DNA from 3 places in the Pseudonocardia sp. Ae717_Ps2 genome. Region 2 is predicted to be linked to each of the others. Evidence: riboswitches for the same ligand, from Rfam matches in the RefSeq annotation. Region 2 holds a riboswitch; each other region holds the start of a gene.
The links. Region 2 has a riboswitch for S-adenosylmethionine ahead of Ae717Ps2_RS10845 (isopenicillin N synthase family oxygenase). Riboswitches for the same ligand answer to the same signal wherever they lie in the genome.

Region 1 (5,405 bases), 1.5 Mb from region 2:
GTGGTGAGGTCGACGGTCATCGGTGGTTCCCCTCGTCGGTCGGGATGGTCAGTTCGCGGCGGCGAGACCGGCCGGGTCCACGGCGGCCTCCCCGGAGCTGGTGCGGACCGCGTCGATCGCGGTCGGGTCGAGGAAACCGGTCAGGTTCGCCTCGCTCTGCGCGATGCCGGCGGTGACGGAGTCCTTCGCCAGCTGCGGGAAGGTCGAGGCGAGCGGGTCGGTGTCGAAGGACAGCTCGGTGAAGGCGCGGTCGAGGATGTTCGCGGCCAGGGGCTTGCCGGTGATCTCGCCGATCGCGGCGTTGGACACGGTCTTGGCCTGCGCCGGGTCGCTGCGGATGAAGGAGATGGCGGCCTGCTCGCCGCGCAGGATCGCCTCGACGGTCTGGGGGTGCTGCTGCAGGAACTCGGTCCGGGCGATGACGACGGTGGTCGGGAACTTCCCGTCCGGCCACAGGGCCTTCTCGTCGACCAGCACCTTCGCGCCGGCGTCGACCAGGCGCGAGCTCCACGGCTCGGGCAGCCACCCGCCGGCGAGCTTGCCCTGCTTGAACAGGTCGAGGGTCTGCGGGTTGTCGATGTTCTGGACGGTCACCGCGTCCGGGCCGTCCCCGATCGGGAGGTTGTTCTCCTTGAGCCAGGTCTTGAAGGCGATGTCCTGGGTGTTGCCCAGCTGCGGCGTCGCGATGATCTTGCCCTTGAGCTGCTCGGGCGAGGTGATGTCCGGGCTGGTCACCAGCTGGGCCCCGGCCGAGGTGGAGCCGGCGACCAGACGCACCGCCTCGCCGTTCGACTTGGTGAAGGCGTTGATCGCCGGGCCGGAGCCGATGAACGCGACGTCGATCGAGCCGCCGAGCAGGGCGTTGACCTGGTCCGGGCCGGCGTTGAAGGTCTGGGTGGTGAGCTTCGTGCTGCCCAGCTCCTTGGCGAACAGGCCCTGCTTCACCCCGACCAGCGCGGGGGCGTGGGTGATGTTCGGGAAGTAGCCGACGCGGACCTCGGCGGCGGGGGAGGTGGCACCTGCGGCGGTGGTGCTCTCGGCGGCGCGGGAGCAGCCGGCCATGAGTCCGAGCGCGGTCAGCAGCGCGAGCAGGACGGCGGCGGTGCGCACCCGGGAGCCGGGGCGCAGGACGTGCGGGGACATCGCGGGACGGGGTCCTTCCGTGGTGGGCGGCGGGCGGTCGGGACGACCACGGCGCGCCGGGTCCGGCCGGCCGGGACGGCGTGCCGGGATGCGGGACGGGTGGCGGGCCGGACCGGTGTCCGGCGGGCGATCCCTGTTCCGGCGGATGCGTCGGACGCCGGACGTGTGGCGTTACCGTCCGCGGAAGAGCGGGGACCGGTACGGCTCGGTCAGCGACAGAGCTCGCTGTAGGCGGGGGCGCGCCGGCTCGGCCAGAACGGCTCGAGGCCGGTCGGACGCACTGGCACCGCGCGCCGTGCGGCTCGGGCCGGCTGGTGGGGGGAGGGCTCGGTCGCACCCCCTGCGAACCGGTGGGGGCGCGAGGGCCTCCGTCGGCTCGTCGTCACCCGACCAGGGTGCGTCGTGGTCACCTCTCCGGACAACCTGGTGTCCACCCCCCAGGAAAGCGACCGGCTTGTCCGGACAGGTCGAGCCGGTTAGGCGTCCCGATTCCGCCGGTCGGGAGCTTCGGTGCGGCGGGCATCACTGGGCCGGCTCCGCGGGTTGACACCATCGGGCACGGGCTCCCTACAGTCGGGGTGCACACCATCCGGAGCGGCCGAGAGACCCGGCTCGACGACGCCGCAGCAACCCCCCGCAGCAGCGGGTGCGGGTGCTCCAGCCGGGTTCGATGGAGGAGATCATGCGGTCGATCGCGGAGCAGGTGCGCGGCGCGCACCACCCTCGGTACCGGCGCCACGTCGACCTGATGCGGGTGGCCGGCGCGACCTGTCGGGCCTGACACCGCCCCGTCCCGCGCTGCGCGTCGCCCGCCGGCGCCCCGTCGGCGGTGGCGTCCGCCCCCCCGTGACGTCCCACCCGTTCCGTCGCGCCCCGTGCGACGAGGAAGCGATGCCCTCATGTCCACAACGGACACCTCAGACCGGCCGCTGCACCTGGCCGTCGCGCTCGACGGCGCCGGCTGGCACCCCGCCGCCTGGCGCGAGCCCGGCGCCCGGCCCGGCGAGCTGTTCACCGCGCGCTACTGGGCCGACCTCGCCCGCACCGCCGAGCGCGGGCTGCTCGACCTGCTCACGATCGAGGACGGGTTCGGCCTGCAGTCCGGGGACCACCTCCACGGGGCACAGCGCCGCACCGACCGGGTCCAGGGACGCCTCGACGCCTCGCTGGTCGCCGCCTTCCTCGCCCCGCTGACGTCGCGGATCGGGCTGGTCCCGACCGTCACCACCACCCACACCGAGCCGTTCCACGTCGCGTCCGCGCTGGCCACCCTCGACCACGACAGCCACGGCCGTGCCGGCTGGCGGGTGCAGACCTCGGTCCGCGCCGACGAGGCCGCCCACTTCGGGCGCCGCACCGTCCCCGGGCTGCGCCGCGCCGACCTCGACACCCCGGCCGGCCGCGCGCTGGTCGCCGAGCTGTTCGGGGAGGCCGCCGACGTCGTCGAGGTCGTGCGCCGGCTGTGGGACTCCTGGGAGGACGACGCCGAGATCCGCGACGCGCTCACCGGGCGCTTCGTCGACCGCGACAAGCTGCACCGGGTCGACTTCGCCGGGGAGCACTTCGGCGTCGCCGGCCCCTCGATCGTGCCGCGTCCGCCGCAGGGCCAGCCGCTGGTCCTGTCACTGGCCCACGGCTACGAGCCGGCGTTGCTCGCCGCCCGGGTCGGCGACGTCGTGGCCACCACCCCGCACGACGCCGACGACGCCGCCCGCATCGTCGCCCAGGTCCGCTCCGCCGAGGCCGCGGCGGGCCGCACCGCACCGCCGCTGCGCATCCTCGGCGACGTGGTCGTGGTGCTCGCCGACACCCAGCGCGCCGCCCGCGAGCGGCTCGCCCGGCTCGACGCACTCGACCCGCTCTCCTCCGACGCCGCGATCCTCGCCACCACCCCCGCCGGGCTCGCCGACACCCTGCTGTCCTGGCGCCGCGCCGGGCTCGACGGTTACCGGCTGCGCCCGGCCGTCCTGCCGACCGACCTCGACGCCGTCGTCGACGGCCTGGTCCCCGAGCTGCAGTCCCGCGGCGCGTTCCGCACCGCCTACGGCGAGACCACCCTGCGCGAGCGCTTCGGGCTGCCCAGGCCCGCCAGCCGCTACGCCGCCGGGGCCGGGTCCGCCGTCGTCCCGACCTTCTCCGGAGCCACCGCATGAGCAACAGGAAGCAGATCGTGCTCGGCGCCTACTTCCCGGGCGTCAACCACGACACCGTCTGGAGCGACCCGGCCTCGGGCAGCCACATCGCCTGGGAGTCGTTCGAGCACTGGGCGCGCACCGCCGAGCGCGGGCGCCTCGACCTGCTCTTCCTCGCCGAGGGCCTGCGGCTGCGCACCCGCGGCGGGGAGATCTTCGACCAGGACGTCGTCGGACGCCCGGACACCTTCACCGTGCTCGCCGCGCTGGCCGCGGTCACCGAGCACATCGGTCTGGCCGGGACGATCAACTCCACCTTCAACGAGCCCTACGAGCTGGCCCGCAGGTTCGCGACGCTGGACATCCTCTCCGGCGGGCGCGCGGCGTGGAACGTCGTCACCAGCTCCGACGCCCCCACCGGCGAGAACTTCCGCCGCGGCGCCTACCTCGGCCACCACCAGCGCTACGAGCGTGCCGGGGAGACCCTCGCCGCGGTCCGGGCGCTCTGGGACTCCTGGGGTTCCGACGCCGTCGTCGCCGACCCCGCGTCGGGCACCTTCCTGCGCGACGGCCACGTCGGCGACTTCGCGGTCTCGGGCAACCAGTTCGACATCGCCGGGCGCTTCACCACCCCGCGCAGCCCGCAGGGCCACCCCGTCGTGCTGCAGGCCGGCGAGTCCCCGGCCGGTCGCGACTTCGCCGCCGCGTCCGCCGACGCGATCTTCTCCCGGTACCAGAAGTTCGACGAGGCCCGCGCCTTCTACGACGACGTCAAGGCCCGGGTCCGCAAGGCCGGCCGCGACCCCGACGAGGTGCGGATCCTGCCCAGCGCCGGCGTCGTGCTCGGCGACACCGACGCCGAGGCCCGCGAGCGTCACGAGTACATCCACGACCAGCAGGTCGACCCGTGGACCTCGATCGTGCTGGCCGAGATGGTCTGGAACCGCGACCTGTCCGGCTACGACCCGGACGGGCCGCTGCCCGACGTCGAGCCCACCCCCGAGGCCCCGAAGTGGATCGAGGGCCGGGCCCCGCTGACCCAGGACGCGCACGCCACGGTCGCCGCCTGGCGCGAGCTCGCCGATGCCCACGGGTACTCGCTGCGCGAGACGGTCAAGCACGTGTTCGACCGCGCCGTGTTCGTCGGGACCCCCGAGCACGTGGCCGACGAGATCGACCGCTACGTCCAGAACGACGCCTCCGACGGGTTCATCCTCGGCTCCCACGTCAGCCCGTCCGGCCTCGACGAGATCGTCGACCGGGTGGTGCCGATCCTGCAGGAGCGCGGGGTGTTCCGGACCGACTACACCCCGGGCGCGACGCTGCGGGAGAACCTCGGTCTCGCGCACCCGTCGCGGTTCGGCGAGCGCCACACCCCGGCTGTGACGGCGTGAGCCGCCGGTTCGGGTCCGGGCGGGGCGTGACCGCCGGCCGCTGCGCGGTGCTGCTCGCCGCCACCGCGCTGGTCCTCACGGCCTGCGGATCGGGCGCCGGTGGCGCCGGTGACGATGCCGGGCCGCCCCGTCCCGGCGGCACCCTGGTGTTCGCGGTGTCCTCGGACCAGGGCTGCGCCGACCCGCAGCAGGTGCAGAGCAACGACTCGATCTACTCGCTGCGCCAGATCGTCGACTCGCTCACCGACCAGGACCCGTCCACCGGGGCGATCGTGCCGTGGCTGGCGACCCGCTGGTCGTCGAACGCCGACGCCACCGCCTGGACCTTCACGCTGCGCCAGGGCGCGACCTTCTCCGACGGCGCCCCGGTCGACGCGGCCGCGGTCAAGGCCAACTTCGACCGGGTCGGCTCGCTCGGCGCCCGCGGCAGCCTGCCCAAGGGCTACCTGGCCGGGTACGTCGGCACCGACGTCGCGAGCCCGACCGAGTTCACCGTCCGGTTCTCCCGGCCCAACGTGCAGTTCCTGCAGGGCACCTCCACCCACAGCCTCGGCCTGCTCTCCCCGGCCAGCGCCGCCCGCTCCGACGACGAGCGCTGCGCGGGCGTCGTCGGCTCCGGGCCGTTCACCCTCGAGCGCTACGCCAAGAACGACGTCACCGTGCTCGCCAAGCGGGCCGGCTACGACTGGGGCTCGCAGCTGTTCACCCACCCCGGCGAGGCCTGGCTCGACCGGGC
Region 2 (5,405 bases):
GACGTACCCCTCCAGGGCCTCGGTCCGCTCGAAGAACTCGGCGATGGTCGGGGGCAGGTCCTCCGGGGCGGGGACCTTGAGACGGGAGATGCGGGTCTCGGGCAGGGTCTCGTGCGTGGTCATGATGTGGCGGCCTCTCGAGGGGTGGGGTGGCTCGGCTCAGGCGAAGAACTGGTCGTCCGGCGTGACCTGCAGGAAGATGCTGAAGCGGTTCGCCGCGGCGAACACGGACACGACCTGCACCGCCTCGAAGATCTGCTCGTCGTCGAGGCCCAGCTCACGGAGGCCGGCGATGTCCGCGTCCTCCACCTCGGTCGGACGCAGCGCGAGCTTGCTCGCGAACTCGGCGAGCACACGGTGCCGCGGGGAGAGCTCGCGAACCTCGCGGTAGTCGATCGCCACCCGGGTGCCCAGCCTGCGGTCGCCGAGCGCATCCCCGAGGCTGCCCGCGTGGTTGAGGCGGCAGTAGCTGCAGCCGTTCTCCGCCGAGGTGACGGTCGCGAGGATCTCGCGGTCGACGTAGGGAAGCAGACCCTGGTTCGGGTCGAGCAGGGCAAGCAGATAGTCGTTGAATCGGGCGGTGTGATCCCCGCCCAGAGCAAACGCACGGACCCAGTTCGGGGTGTAGCCGAGCGTCGCGGTCAGGGACTCGATCTGCCCGCGCAGTTTCGCGGGCAAACTCTCGATCTCGGGAACCCGCAGACGTGAAATCGTGTGCTGATCGAGCGCTTCGGTGCTCATGGAAATCCTTTCCACGGAGAGTGGGCGGCATTCATCGGCACATCACCGACACTGAAGAGGTGTGGGCATGCGCAGTGAGCGACCGTCACGAGAAGTGTCGGCCGAGATGGGGGTATCAGCAGGCAGCGGCCAGAGAAGGCGGCTCGCGCCGCAGGCCGGTCAGGCTCTGCGGGAACAGCTCGGAAAGATCAACAGACCGAGGAGGAGACGCGACAGAAATCGACGTGTGCGCGCGATGTCAGCGGCAGTCGAATCGTCACGCCGCGACGCTAACCGACGCGCAGTAGTTGGGGCAACCGTCGAGTATGTGCGGCGCGCCTCACCTCGATTCGGTGAAGCTGTTCCGGTGATCGGGCTTCCTGTTCGGTCGGAGTCACCCGAAGATCGGCAGCGGGTATCGCTCTCGGATCACGGGTACCTCGCGGGCCGGGACGGCGACGAGCCACGAGAACTTGTCGGGCGCACCGCGGGTGACAGCGTGACTGCGCGGATGGCACCTCGACGCCCCGGAGGACACGGGATGGTGGGACGGGTCGTCGTGGTCGGGGGCGCCGCGCGGCACCGCTGGCGAACTCACCGCACTCGCGGAGCGGCTGGGAGGGATGTCGGCACGTGGCCGGCTGGCCTGCCGTCCGGACGTCTGCGCCGTTCAGCGAACGGGTCTGTGGGCGGGATCGGCTTGACATCGGGTGCGGCGCGGAGGTTGGGTGAAGTCGTCCATCCAGAGCGGCCGAGAGAACCGGCTCGACGACGCCGCAGCAACCACGTCCCCACGGGCGCAGGTGCTTCCGCCGGAAGCGATGGGGGAGCCGTGCGCCAGTGGATCCGGGGTGTCTGGTCCCGGCGTCGGCACGTGGACTACTGCCGGACGGGGACCGCGCTCTGTCGGTGAGGACCGACCTCGACCCGCCCGTCCTCGGCGAGCTGGTCGTCGCCGAGGTCGCGCACCGCCCGGCCGCCGCGCGGTCCGTTCTGCTGCGGACCCCGCGGGTGCGTCCGGCTGTCTGACTCGTTCCCGTCCTGCCGATCTGTCGACAGACCGGCGGGACACGACACGTGAGGTCGCCATGACCGACACCCTCCCCGTGATCGACCTCTCCCGCTTCCGCGCCGGCCCCGGCGAGCGTGCCGCCGTGCTCGCCGAGCTGCGCTCCGCGGCGCGGGAGGTCGGCTTCTTCTACGTGACCGGACACGGAGTCCCGGACGAGGTCACCGCCGGGATCGACGCGCTGGCGCGGCGCTTCTTCGCGCTGCCCGTCGAGCAGCGGCTGGAGATCGAGAACGTGCACTCGCCGCAGTTCCGCGGTTACACCCGCACCGGTACCGAGCACACCGGCGGCACCGCGGACTGGCGCGAGCAGATCGACATCGGCCCCGAGCGGGAGCCGGTGACCCAGGGCCCGGGCGACCCGGACTGGGTCCGGCTGATCGGGCCCAACCAGTGGCCCACCGCGCTGCCGGAGCTGCGCGAGACCGTGCTGACCTGGCAGGCGGAGGCGCTGCGGGTCAGCCGCGAGGTGCTGCGCGCGCTCGCCGCCGCGCTCGGGCAGGACGAGGGCTACTTCGACGCGTGGTTCGACGAGGAGTCCTCCCTGCACGTCAAGATCGTGCGGTACCCCGGGCGCCCGGAACCGGACTCGGACCAGGGCGTGGGTGTCCACAAGGACTACGGCTACCTCGCGCTGCTGCAGCAGGACGCGGTCGGCGGACTGCAGGTCGAGGGCCCGGACGGGCGCTGGATCGACGCCACCCCGGTCCCCGGTGCGTTCGTGGTCAACATCGGCGAGATGCTGGAGATCGCCACCCAGGGCTACCTGACCGCGACCCGGCACCGGGTGGTCAGCCCGCCGGTCGGGGTGGACCGCTTCTCGGTGCCCTTCTTCCTCGGCCCGCGGCTCGACGCCGTCGTCGAGCCCCTGGAGCTGCCCGCCGAGCTGGCGGCGCAGGTCCGCGGGGTCAGCGAGGACCCGGACAACCCGCTGCACGCCCAGTTCGGGGAGAACGCGGTCGTCGGATGGCTGCGCTCGCACCCGCGGGTGGCCGAGAAGTACTGGTCGGACGTGCTGGCGAGGCGCGCGTGACGTCGTTCGCCACGAGGCAGCTGCACGCGGGGGCGGTCCCCGACCCCGCCACGGGCGCCCGGGCGGTCCCGATCTACCAGACCACCTCCTATCGCTTCACCGACAGCGCGCACGCCGCGGCCGCCTTCGCGCTCGAGGACCTGGAGAGCCACGCCTACACCCGGCTCTCCAACCCGACGACCGCGGTGGTGGAGGAGCGGCTGGCCGCCCTCGAAGGGGGCGCCGCGGCAGTGGCGGTGAGCAGCGGGCAGGCGGCGACGTCGCTGGCGCTGCTGAACCTGGCCCGCGCCGGGGACCACGTGGTCGCCGCGGCGAGCCTCTACGGCGGCACTCATACCCTGCTCTCCTCGACCTTCGCCGACCTGGGGATCTCGGTGACCTTCGTCGAGGATCCCGACGACCTCGACCAGTGGCGGTCCGCGATCACCGCGCGGACCCGGGCCCTGTTCGGCGAGAGCATCGGAAACCCGCTGGGCAACGTCCTGGACCTCGCCGGGGTCGCCGCGGTCGCCCACCAGGCCGGGCTCCCGTTCGTCGTCGACAACACGGTGCCCACCCCGTACCTGCTGCGCCCGATCGAGCACGGGGCGGATGTCATCGTGCACTCGACGACCAAGTTCCTCGCCGGACACGGGACCGCGATCGGGGGGATCGTGGTCGACTCCGGGCGGTTCGACTTCGGCCGCCATCCCGACCTCTGGCCGGGGCTCACCGCACCGGACCCCACCTACGGCGGCCTGTCCTTCCACGCGCAGTTCGGTCCGCTCGCCTACGCCCTGCGGCTGCGGACCCGGCTGCTGCGCGACCTCGGTCCCGCGCCCTCGCCGTTCAACGGGTTCCTGCTGCTGCAGGGGATCGAGACCCTCGACCTGCGACTGGCCCGGCACGTCGAGAACACCCAGGCCGTGGCCGAGTTCCTGGAGGCGCACCCGGCGGTGGAGGCCGTGCACTATCCGGGTCTGCCGTCGAGCCGCTGGTTCGAGGCCGGTCGCCGGTACCTGCCCGCGGGCGCGGGCGCCATCGTGGCGTTCGAGATCCGCGGGGGCCGCGAGGCGGGCGCCCGGTTCGTCGACGGGCTGCGGCTGTTCACCCACCTGGCGAACATCGGTGACGTCCGCAGCCTGGCCATCCACCCGGCGTCGACCACCCATGCCCAGCTCGACCCGGCGGCCCAGCTCGCGAGCGGGGTCACCCCCGGCCTGGTCCGACTGTCGGTGGGCATCGAGGGGATCGCCGACCTGCGGGCGGATCTCGAGCACGCTCTGGAAGGGCGAGAATGAGCACGACGGTCGTCTGGCACCAGGAGTCCCGGCTCGCGGGTCGGCGGGGTGAGCTGCACGTTCACCGCTGGTCGCCCGCCGAGAGCCCGCGGGCGGTGCTGCTCCTGCTGCACGGGCTCGGCGAGCACGCCGGGCAGTACGCCTCGCTCGCCGAGACCGCCGCCGGGGAGGGGATCGAGACCTGGGCCCCGGACCAGGCCGGACACGGTCACAGCGCGGGGGTCCGGGTGCTCGTCGAGTCGGTCGACTACCTGGTGGCGGATGCCGAGACCGTCCTCGCCGAGGCGCGGCGCAGCAGGCCCGGGCTGCCGGTCATGGTGGTCGGGCACTCGCTCGGCGCGGTCGTGGCGGCCCTGCTCGTCGGCGAGATCCGGGGCCGCGGACGCGCCGACCCGGCCGCGGACGTGGCCGGGCTCGTGCTCACCGGATCCGCGCTGCGCGGCGGTCCGAGCCTGCCGCCCGGGATCGACCCGTGGCTGCTGCGCAAGGACCCCGGCGAACTCGTGCGCGATCCGGACCAGGCCGCGCGGGTGCGAGCGGACCCACTGGTGTGGGCGGGCGGGCTGCGCCGCGAGACCCTGTCCGCGCTGGTCGCGGCCACCGCCCGCACCGCGCCGCTGCTCGCCGAAGGCGCGCTCGACCACCTGCCGGTGCTGCTGCTGCATAGCGAGGCGGACGACCTCGCCCCGGTCGCGGGCGCGCGTGAGGTGGCGGCCGCGCTGCCCCGCGGGCGGATCGTGACCTACCCCGAGGACCGGCACAACGTGCTGCACGAGCTCGACCGCGCGACCGTCCACGCGGAGCTGCTGCGCTTCGCGCACAACCTGATCGGAGCATCGCCCGCATGAGACTGGCCCGACTCGTCCCCGCCGCGGCTGCCGTGCTGCTGCTCGCCGCCTGTGGTGGTGGGCCCGCCGAGAGCGCGGCGCCGAGCACGGACACCACCGTCGACGTCCGACTGGTGCTGGAGCCCACCAGCCTCGACCTGACGACGGTGTCGGGCGCGGCCCTCGAGCAACTGCTGCTCGACAACGTCTACCAGGGACTGCTCACCCGCTCGCCCACGGGCGAGGTCGTCCCGCTGCTGGCGCGGGAGGTGCAGACCTCGGCGGACGGGCTCACCTACACCTTCCCGCTGAAGCCGAACCTGACCTTCGCCGACGGCTCCCCGCTCACCGCGGCGGACGTCGTGTGGTCCTACCAGCGGGTCCTCGCGCCGGACTCGAGGAACCCGAACAAGAAGGACTTCGCCGCCGTCGCCGGGGTGTCCGCCCCGGACCCGAACACCGTGGTGCTCACCCTG
Region 3 (5,405 bases), 760 kb from region 2:
AGATCGAGGGGCCGGCGGTCGAGTCCTGGACCGAGTCGGTCGCCCAGAAGCACGGCTTCACCGAGGTGTCGCACACCCTCGAGATCTTCGGCCTCTGCGGCCGCTGCTCGGCGGGCTGAGGCCCGGGCTCAGTCCCCGCAGCCGGGGACGGCGGGCAGCTCCCGGTCGCGGGCGAACGGGTCCGCCGGGCGCGGGTCCGGGGTCGGCGCCCACCGGCCGTCGACGAGGGCGTAGGTCCAGGCCGGGCCGCGCCGTGCCAGATCGGTCAGCGCGTCGACCAGCCGGTCGACGTCGGAGGAGCCGGTGCGCAGGCCCAGCGACGCGCGCACGGCGTCGCGGCCGCCGGTGAGCCGCGCCAGCAGCGGGTGGGCGCAGAACCGGCCGTCGCGGACCCCGATGCCGTACTCGGCCGACAGCGCCGCCGCGACCAGCCCGGCGGGCAGCTCGCCCAGGGTGAACGAGACGGTCGCGGTGCGGTCGCCCGCGTCGTCGAAGCAGGACAGGGCCCGCAGGCCGGGGACCGTCGCCAGGCCGGCGTGCAGACGGTCGGCGAGCTCGCGCTCGTGGGCAGGCACGATGTCGTCGATCAGCGGGTCCAGGGTCCGGCAGGCCGCGCCGAGTGCGGCGGTACCGAGGACGTTCGGGGTGCCGCCCTCGTGCCGCTGCGGCGACGGCAGCCACTCCGTGACCGTGCCGCCGCCCGGGCCGTCGGCGACGGACACGGATCGGACCGCTCCCCCGCCCGCGACGTGCGGTTCGGCGGCGTCGAGCCAGTCCCGGCGGCCGACGAGGACCCCGGCGCCGTAGGGCGCGCAGAGCTTGTGCCCGGACAGCGCGACGTAGTCCGCGTCCCACCCGGCCAGGTCGACGCGCCGGTGCGGGGCGAGCTGGGCGGCGTCGACGCACAGCCGGGCACCCGCGGCGTGCGCGATCCGCGCGATCTCGGCGACCGGGAGGAGCTCGCCGGTCACGTTGGACGCCCCGGTGACCGCGACCAGCGCGGCGTCGGGACGGGCGGCGAGCTCGGCCCGCAACGCATCGAGCGTCGAGGCAAGGGTGGCGGCGGCGGGCACGACGCGGTGCTCGCGGTCGCGCCAGGCCAGCAGCGTCGCATGGTGCTCCAGGTCCAGCGTCACCACCGGGCCGGGGACGGCGCGGGCGAGCAGGCCGAGCGCATCGGTGGTGTTGCGGGTGAACACCACGACGTCGTCGGCGCGGGCCCGGACGAACCGGGCGACGTCGGCGCGGGCGTTCTCCACGAGCGCGGTGCAGACCTTCGAGGTCCAGCCGGCGCCGCGGTGCACGCTGCCGTGGTACGGCAGCACCTCGGCGACGTGCGCGGCGACCGGCTCCAGCGCCGGCGCGGACGCGGCGGAGTCGAGGTCGCAGTAGCGGGCCCACCGGCCGTCGACGAGCGGGACCGTGAGGTCCGCACCGACGACGCGGGGCAGGGCGTGCTGGACGGGACGTGGCAGGGCGAGGGTCATGATCGGGCCTCCGGCCGATCTCGGGGACCCGGCGTGGCGCACGGATCCGCGCTTGCCGACTGCGGGTGTCGCGTCGGCCCGGTCATCACCCGGGGCACCCCACCGCGGAGGAGGGTTGCCGTCCAGCGAGCCGGGGCTTCGCGCTGGCACTCGTGACCTTCGGCGACGAAACTAGCAGACCGTCTCAGATGGAGACACGTGAGCATCGCCACCCCGGATAGCGTCTGACCGATGACGGACACGCACCCCGCGCCCACCACGGTCCGGCGGATCGACGTCCCGGAGTCCGGCGAGCTGGCCCAGCTCGCCGCCGTCTTCGAGGACCTGCAGTACGTGCTGCGCTGCTGCGAGCACCTGGTCACCGCCCTGGGCGGACCCGAGTCCGGGCCGGTGCGGGTGGACGCCGACCCAGCGCTGGTCGAGGCCCTGTGGACCGGCGCCCTGATCGGCTACGTGCGGTGCTTCTCCGGCCGGACGAAGACGCTGACCACCGACGACCTGACGTCGCTGGAGCTCGACGGGGACGTCAGCGGGTTCCACGACATGGTGTTCAAGCTCCGCGACCACTACGCCTCCCGGCACGTGAACCCGCGCGAGTCGTACTCGATCGGCGTGGCCCAGTCCAACGACGGGACGCCCCGGGGCGTCCCGTCGTCTCCACCCCGCGCCCGCTCGTCGACGAGACGACGGTCCGGCTGCTCGGCCGGGTCGCCTACAGCCTGTCCGGCCTGGTGGACGCCCGGATGAAGAAGTCCCAGAACGACGTCCTCGGCGTCGCGCACGGGATGACCGCGGGCCAGCTGGCGGGGCTGCCGCTGGTGCACCTCGACGGCAGCGGCGAGGCGGCCCCGGAGGACGCGGTGACCCGGGACGGCACCGCGGACGGCCCGGGGAACTGATCCCCGCCGGATGCATCATCCGGCGCACAGCGGCTACCCGGTCGGGACACATCCCGACGAGAGGTGACCTCATGACCACTCGCACGACGACGTCCGACGCCGTCCGCACCGCCCTGCACGGCCTGGAGTTCCCCGCCGGCAAGGACGACCTGGCGTGGACCGCCGAGCGCAACGAGGCCGACGCCGCGACGGTCGAGGCCCTGCGGGCGGTGCCGGCCGAGGAGCACTACGCCTCGATCGCCGCCGTGGTGGCCGCCGTGGACCTGGCCGACGACGACCCGGCGCGCCAGACCTCGGGCGACACCGCGGACGAGTCGGCCGAGGAGACCGAGCAGCTGCGCGCGCAGCGGCGCACCGAGCACACCCGTCCCGGGCTGTCGGAGTCCACGAAGGACGTGGACCCGGTCAACCCGATCGCCGAGGAGCTCGGCACCAACCGCAAGAAGTGACCCGCGCGGCCGGGGCGGGCACCGCCCTGGCCGGCCGGTCAGCCGCCGACGAGCTCGGCCCGCATGCTCGACGCGGAGGACACGACGAGCATGAGCAGCGTCCCCATCGGACCCTCGCCCAGCCCGGCCGCGGGGAAGGCGTAGCGCAGCGTCACGTCCCAGCCGCGCTCGCCGCGCACCACCCGGGGCGTGCCGAACAGGCCCTCCCCCACCCCGAGCCCGACCCGTCGCGGCACGTCGTGCTCCGGGTCGGCGGAGTCCGGCAGGTCCCACGCCACGACGCAGGTCAGGTTGAGGACGGGCAGCCCCTCCTCCAGCTCCGTCCCCTGCACCACGCACAGCACGCCGCCGTGGGCGAAGGTCAGCGCGCCGTCGTCGTCGGCGGTGACGTCGTGGAACCGCTCCAGCGCACCCTTCGCGGTGGCGAGCATCCCCGTGATCACATCGGTGGTCACGGTGTCACCCCCGTCGCGGCGTCGCCCGTCGCGGCGTCCACGGCCCCGCCGAAACGCCGGTCCCGGCGTGCGTAGATCTCGATCGCCTGCCATATGTGGCGCCGGTCGAAGTCCGGGAACAGCGTGTCCAGGAAGACCATCTCGGCGTAGGCGCTCTGCCAGAGCAGGAAGTTCGAGGTCCGCTGCTCCCCCGAGGAGCGCACGAACAGGTCGACGTCGGGCATGTCCGGCTCGTCGAGGTGGCGGGCCAGCATCCGCTCGTCGATCTTGTCGGGGTTGATCCGGCCCTCGGCGGCGAGCCGGGCGATCTGGCGCACCGAGTCGACGATCTCGGCGCGGCCGCCGTAGTTGACGCACATGGTCAGATTCAGCACGTCGTTGCCGCGGGTGCGCTCCTCGGCGATCTCCAGCTCCTTGATCACCGAGCGCCACAGCCGCGGGCGGCGGCCCGCCCAGCGGACCCGGACCCCCATCGCGTCCATCTCGTCGACGCGGCGGCGGATGACGTCGCGGTTGAAGCCCATCAGGAACCGGACCTCGTCGGGGCTGCGCCGCCAGTTCTCGGTGGAGAACGCGTACGCCGACAGCCAGCGCACACCGAGGTCGATGCAGCCGCGGGCGACGTCCATCAGCGACGCCTCGCCCCGCTTGTGCCCCTCCGTGCGGGGCAGACCACGGGCGTTGGCCCAGCGGCCGTTGCCGTCCATGACGAGGGCGACGTGGCCCGGCACCAGCTCCGGCGGGATCGCCGGGGGCCGGGCACCGGACGGATGCGGTGCGGGAGGCTGGAACGGCACGTCACCGACCCTACGTCGGGGCCGATGGCCGGGCTCGGCCGCGGTGGTCGGGCTCAGTCGCGCTGGTCGGGCCGGGGCCAGGCCGGCACGGCCGGGTCCTCCAGCCGCTCGATGGTCTCGCGCAGCCGGCGCATCCCGCGGTGCCCGTGGACCCGGTCGACCTCCGACAGCGGTTCGGACTCGTCGGGCCGGATCACCGGCAGCATCGGGATGGCCGGCCAGGCGCCGTCCTCGGTGCGGGCCCGGACCTGACGCATCGCACGGGTCGGCCCGTCCTGCGGGGACTCCGGCATGACCTCGGTGCGGGCCGGGAGCTGCTGGGTGGGCGGCACCGGGATCCGCTGCGTCGCGGCCGGGAGACGATGGGTGCGAGCGGTGTGGTCGTCGTCCGGCGGCGGTGTGTGGGGTCGGTTCACGACTGCCTCTCCGACGGGGCTGGGGTCCCCTCGATCACAGGAGGATAACGAGACCGCGCAACCGGTTGCCTGTCCTGAGCGACGTTCACCCGGTGGAGTCGGCGGAAGCGCCGTGCGCCGCGACCGGCGGCACCGCGGCGGGCGGCGCACCGGGAACGTCAACCGCTCGACGAAGCATACGGGCCGCTCACGGCAGCCCGATCGGGACACCGGGCCGATCGCACTAGTCGGACAGCGCGTCCGGAGGTGTCGGCGCACCGCCGTCCGGCGGTTCCGGGGCGGTCCCCGGCGCACCCGGCGCGACGACGGCGGCGGGCCGGACCCGGGCGCGGCGGTCGACCAGGGGCAGCGAGCGCAGCTGGCGCTCCAGGTGCCACTGCAGGTGCGCCGCGACCAGGCCGCTGGCCTCCCGCCGGGTCGGGGTGCCCGAGGCGTCGGCGGTGTCCCAGTCACCGTGCAGCAGCGCCATGAGCAGGGCCACCGTCTCGGGGGCCGGGGTGACCGAACCCGGCGGGCGGCAGCGCGGGCACACCATGCCGCCCCCGGCGACGGTGAACGACCGGTGCGGGCCGGGCGTCGCACAGCGCGCACAGTCCGACAGCGACGGCGCCCACCCCGCATGGCTCATGGCCCGCAGCAGGAACGCGTCGAGCACCAGGGCCGGTTCGCGGGCGCCGTCGGCCAGCGCCCGGGTGGCACCGAGCAGCAGCAGGTAGACCCGCAGGCTCGGCTCGCCCTCCTCGGACACCAGCCGGTCCGCGGTCTCCAGGATCGCGCAGCCGCAGGAGTAGGCCGACCAGTCCGCGACGATCGCCGGCGCGAACGCGTCGACGGTCTGGGCCTGGGTGACCACGTCGAGCGTGCGCCCGGTGTAGCACTGGACGTCGACGTGGTTGAACGGC

Region 1: linked by a shared signal. The riboswitch ahead of Ae717Ps2_RS40405 (putative leader peptide) and the one ahead of Ae717Ps2_RS10845 (isopenicillin N synthase family oxygenase) in region 2 are both predicted to bind S-adenosylmethionine.
Region 3: linked by a shared signal. The riboswitch ahead of Ae717Ps2_RS07405 (aminotransferase class V-fold PLP-dependent enzyme) and the one ahead of Ae717Ps2_RS10845 (isopenicillin N synthase family oxygenase) in region 2 are both predicted to bind S-adenosylmethionine.

The regions. Positions count from the first base shown of each region.
Region 1 is NZ_MCIS01000001.1:3,810,507-3,815,911, reverse strand. It holds gene Ae717Ps2_RS17440 (ABC transporter ATP-binding protein) at 1-20, opposite strand, end outside; gene Ae717Ps2_RS17435 (ABC transporter substrate-binding protein) at 49-1,143, opposite strand; SAM riboswitch class I at 1,726-1,820, shown strand; gene Ae717Ps2_RS40405 (putative leader peptide) at 1,826-1,924, shown strand; gene Ae717Ps2_RS17430 (LLM class flavin-dependent oxidoreductase) at 2,043-3,296, shown strand; gene Ae717Ps2_RS17425 (NtaA/DmoA family FMN-dependent monooxygenase) at 3,293-4,669, shown strand; gene Ae717Ps2_RS17420 (ABC transporter substrate-binding protein) at 4,666-5,405, shown strand, end outside.
Region 2 is NZ_MCIS01000001.1:2,286,557-2,291,961, forward strand. It holds gene Ae717Ps2_RS10835 (peroxidase-related enzyme) at 1-123, opposite strand, end outside; gene Ae717Ps2_RS10840 (peroxidase-related enzyme) at 160-741, opposite strand; gene Ae717Ps2_RS40310 (putative leader peptide) at 930-1,001, opposite strand; SAM riboswitch class I at 1,456-1,548, shown strand; gene Ae717Ps2_RS10845 (isopenicillin N synthase family oxygenase) at 1,809-2,822, shown strand; gene Ae717Ps2_RS10850 (O-acetylhomoserine aminocarboxypropyltransferase/cysteine synthase family protein) at 2,819-4,102, shown strand; gene Ae717Ps2_RS10855 (alpha/beta fold hydrolase) at 4,099-4,950, shown strand; gene Ae717Ps2_RS10860 (ABC transporter substrate-binding protein) at 4,947-5,405, shown strand, end outside.
Region 3 is NZ_MCIS01000001.1:1,525,103-1,530,507, reverse strand. It holds gene Ae717Ps2_RS07410 (Fur family transcriptional regulator) at 1-119, shown strand, start outside; gene Ae717Ps2_RS07405 (aminotransferase class V-fold PLP-dependent enzyme) at 129-1,487, opposite strand; SAM riboswitch class IV at 1,531-1,645, opposite strand; gene Ae717Ps2_RS07400 (hypothetical protein) at 1,719-2,234, shown strand; gene Ae717Ps2_RS38130 (hypothetical protein) at 2,231-2,386, shown strand; gene Ae717Ps2_RS07395 (DUF2795 domain-containing protein) at 2,458-2,835, shown strand; gene Ae717Ps2_RS07390 (hypothetical protein) at 2,874-3,290, opposite strand; gene Ae717Ps2_RS07385 (isoprenyl transferase) at 3,287-4,087, opposite strand; gene Ae717Ps2_RS07380 (hypothetical protein) at 4,141-4,503, opposite strand; gene recO (DNA repair protein RecO) at 4,727-5,405, opposite strand, start outside.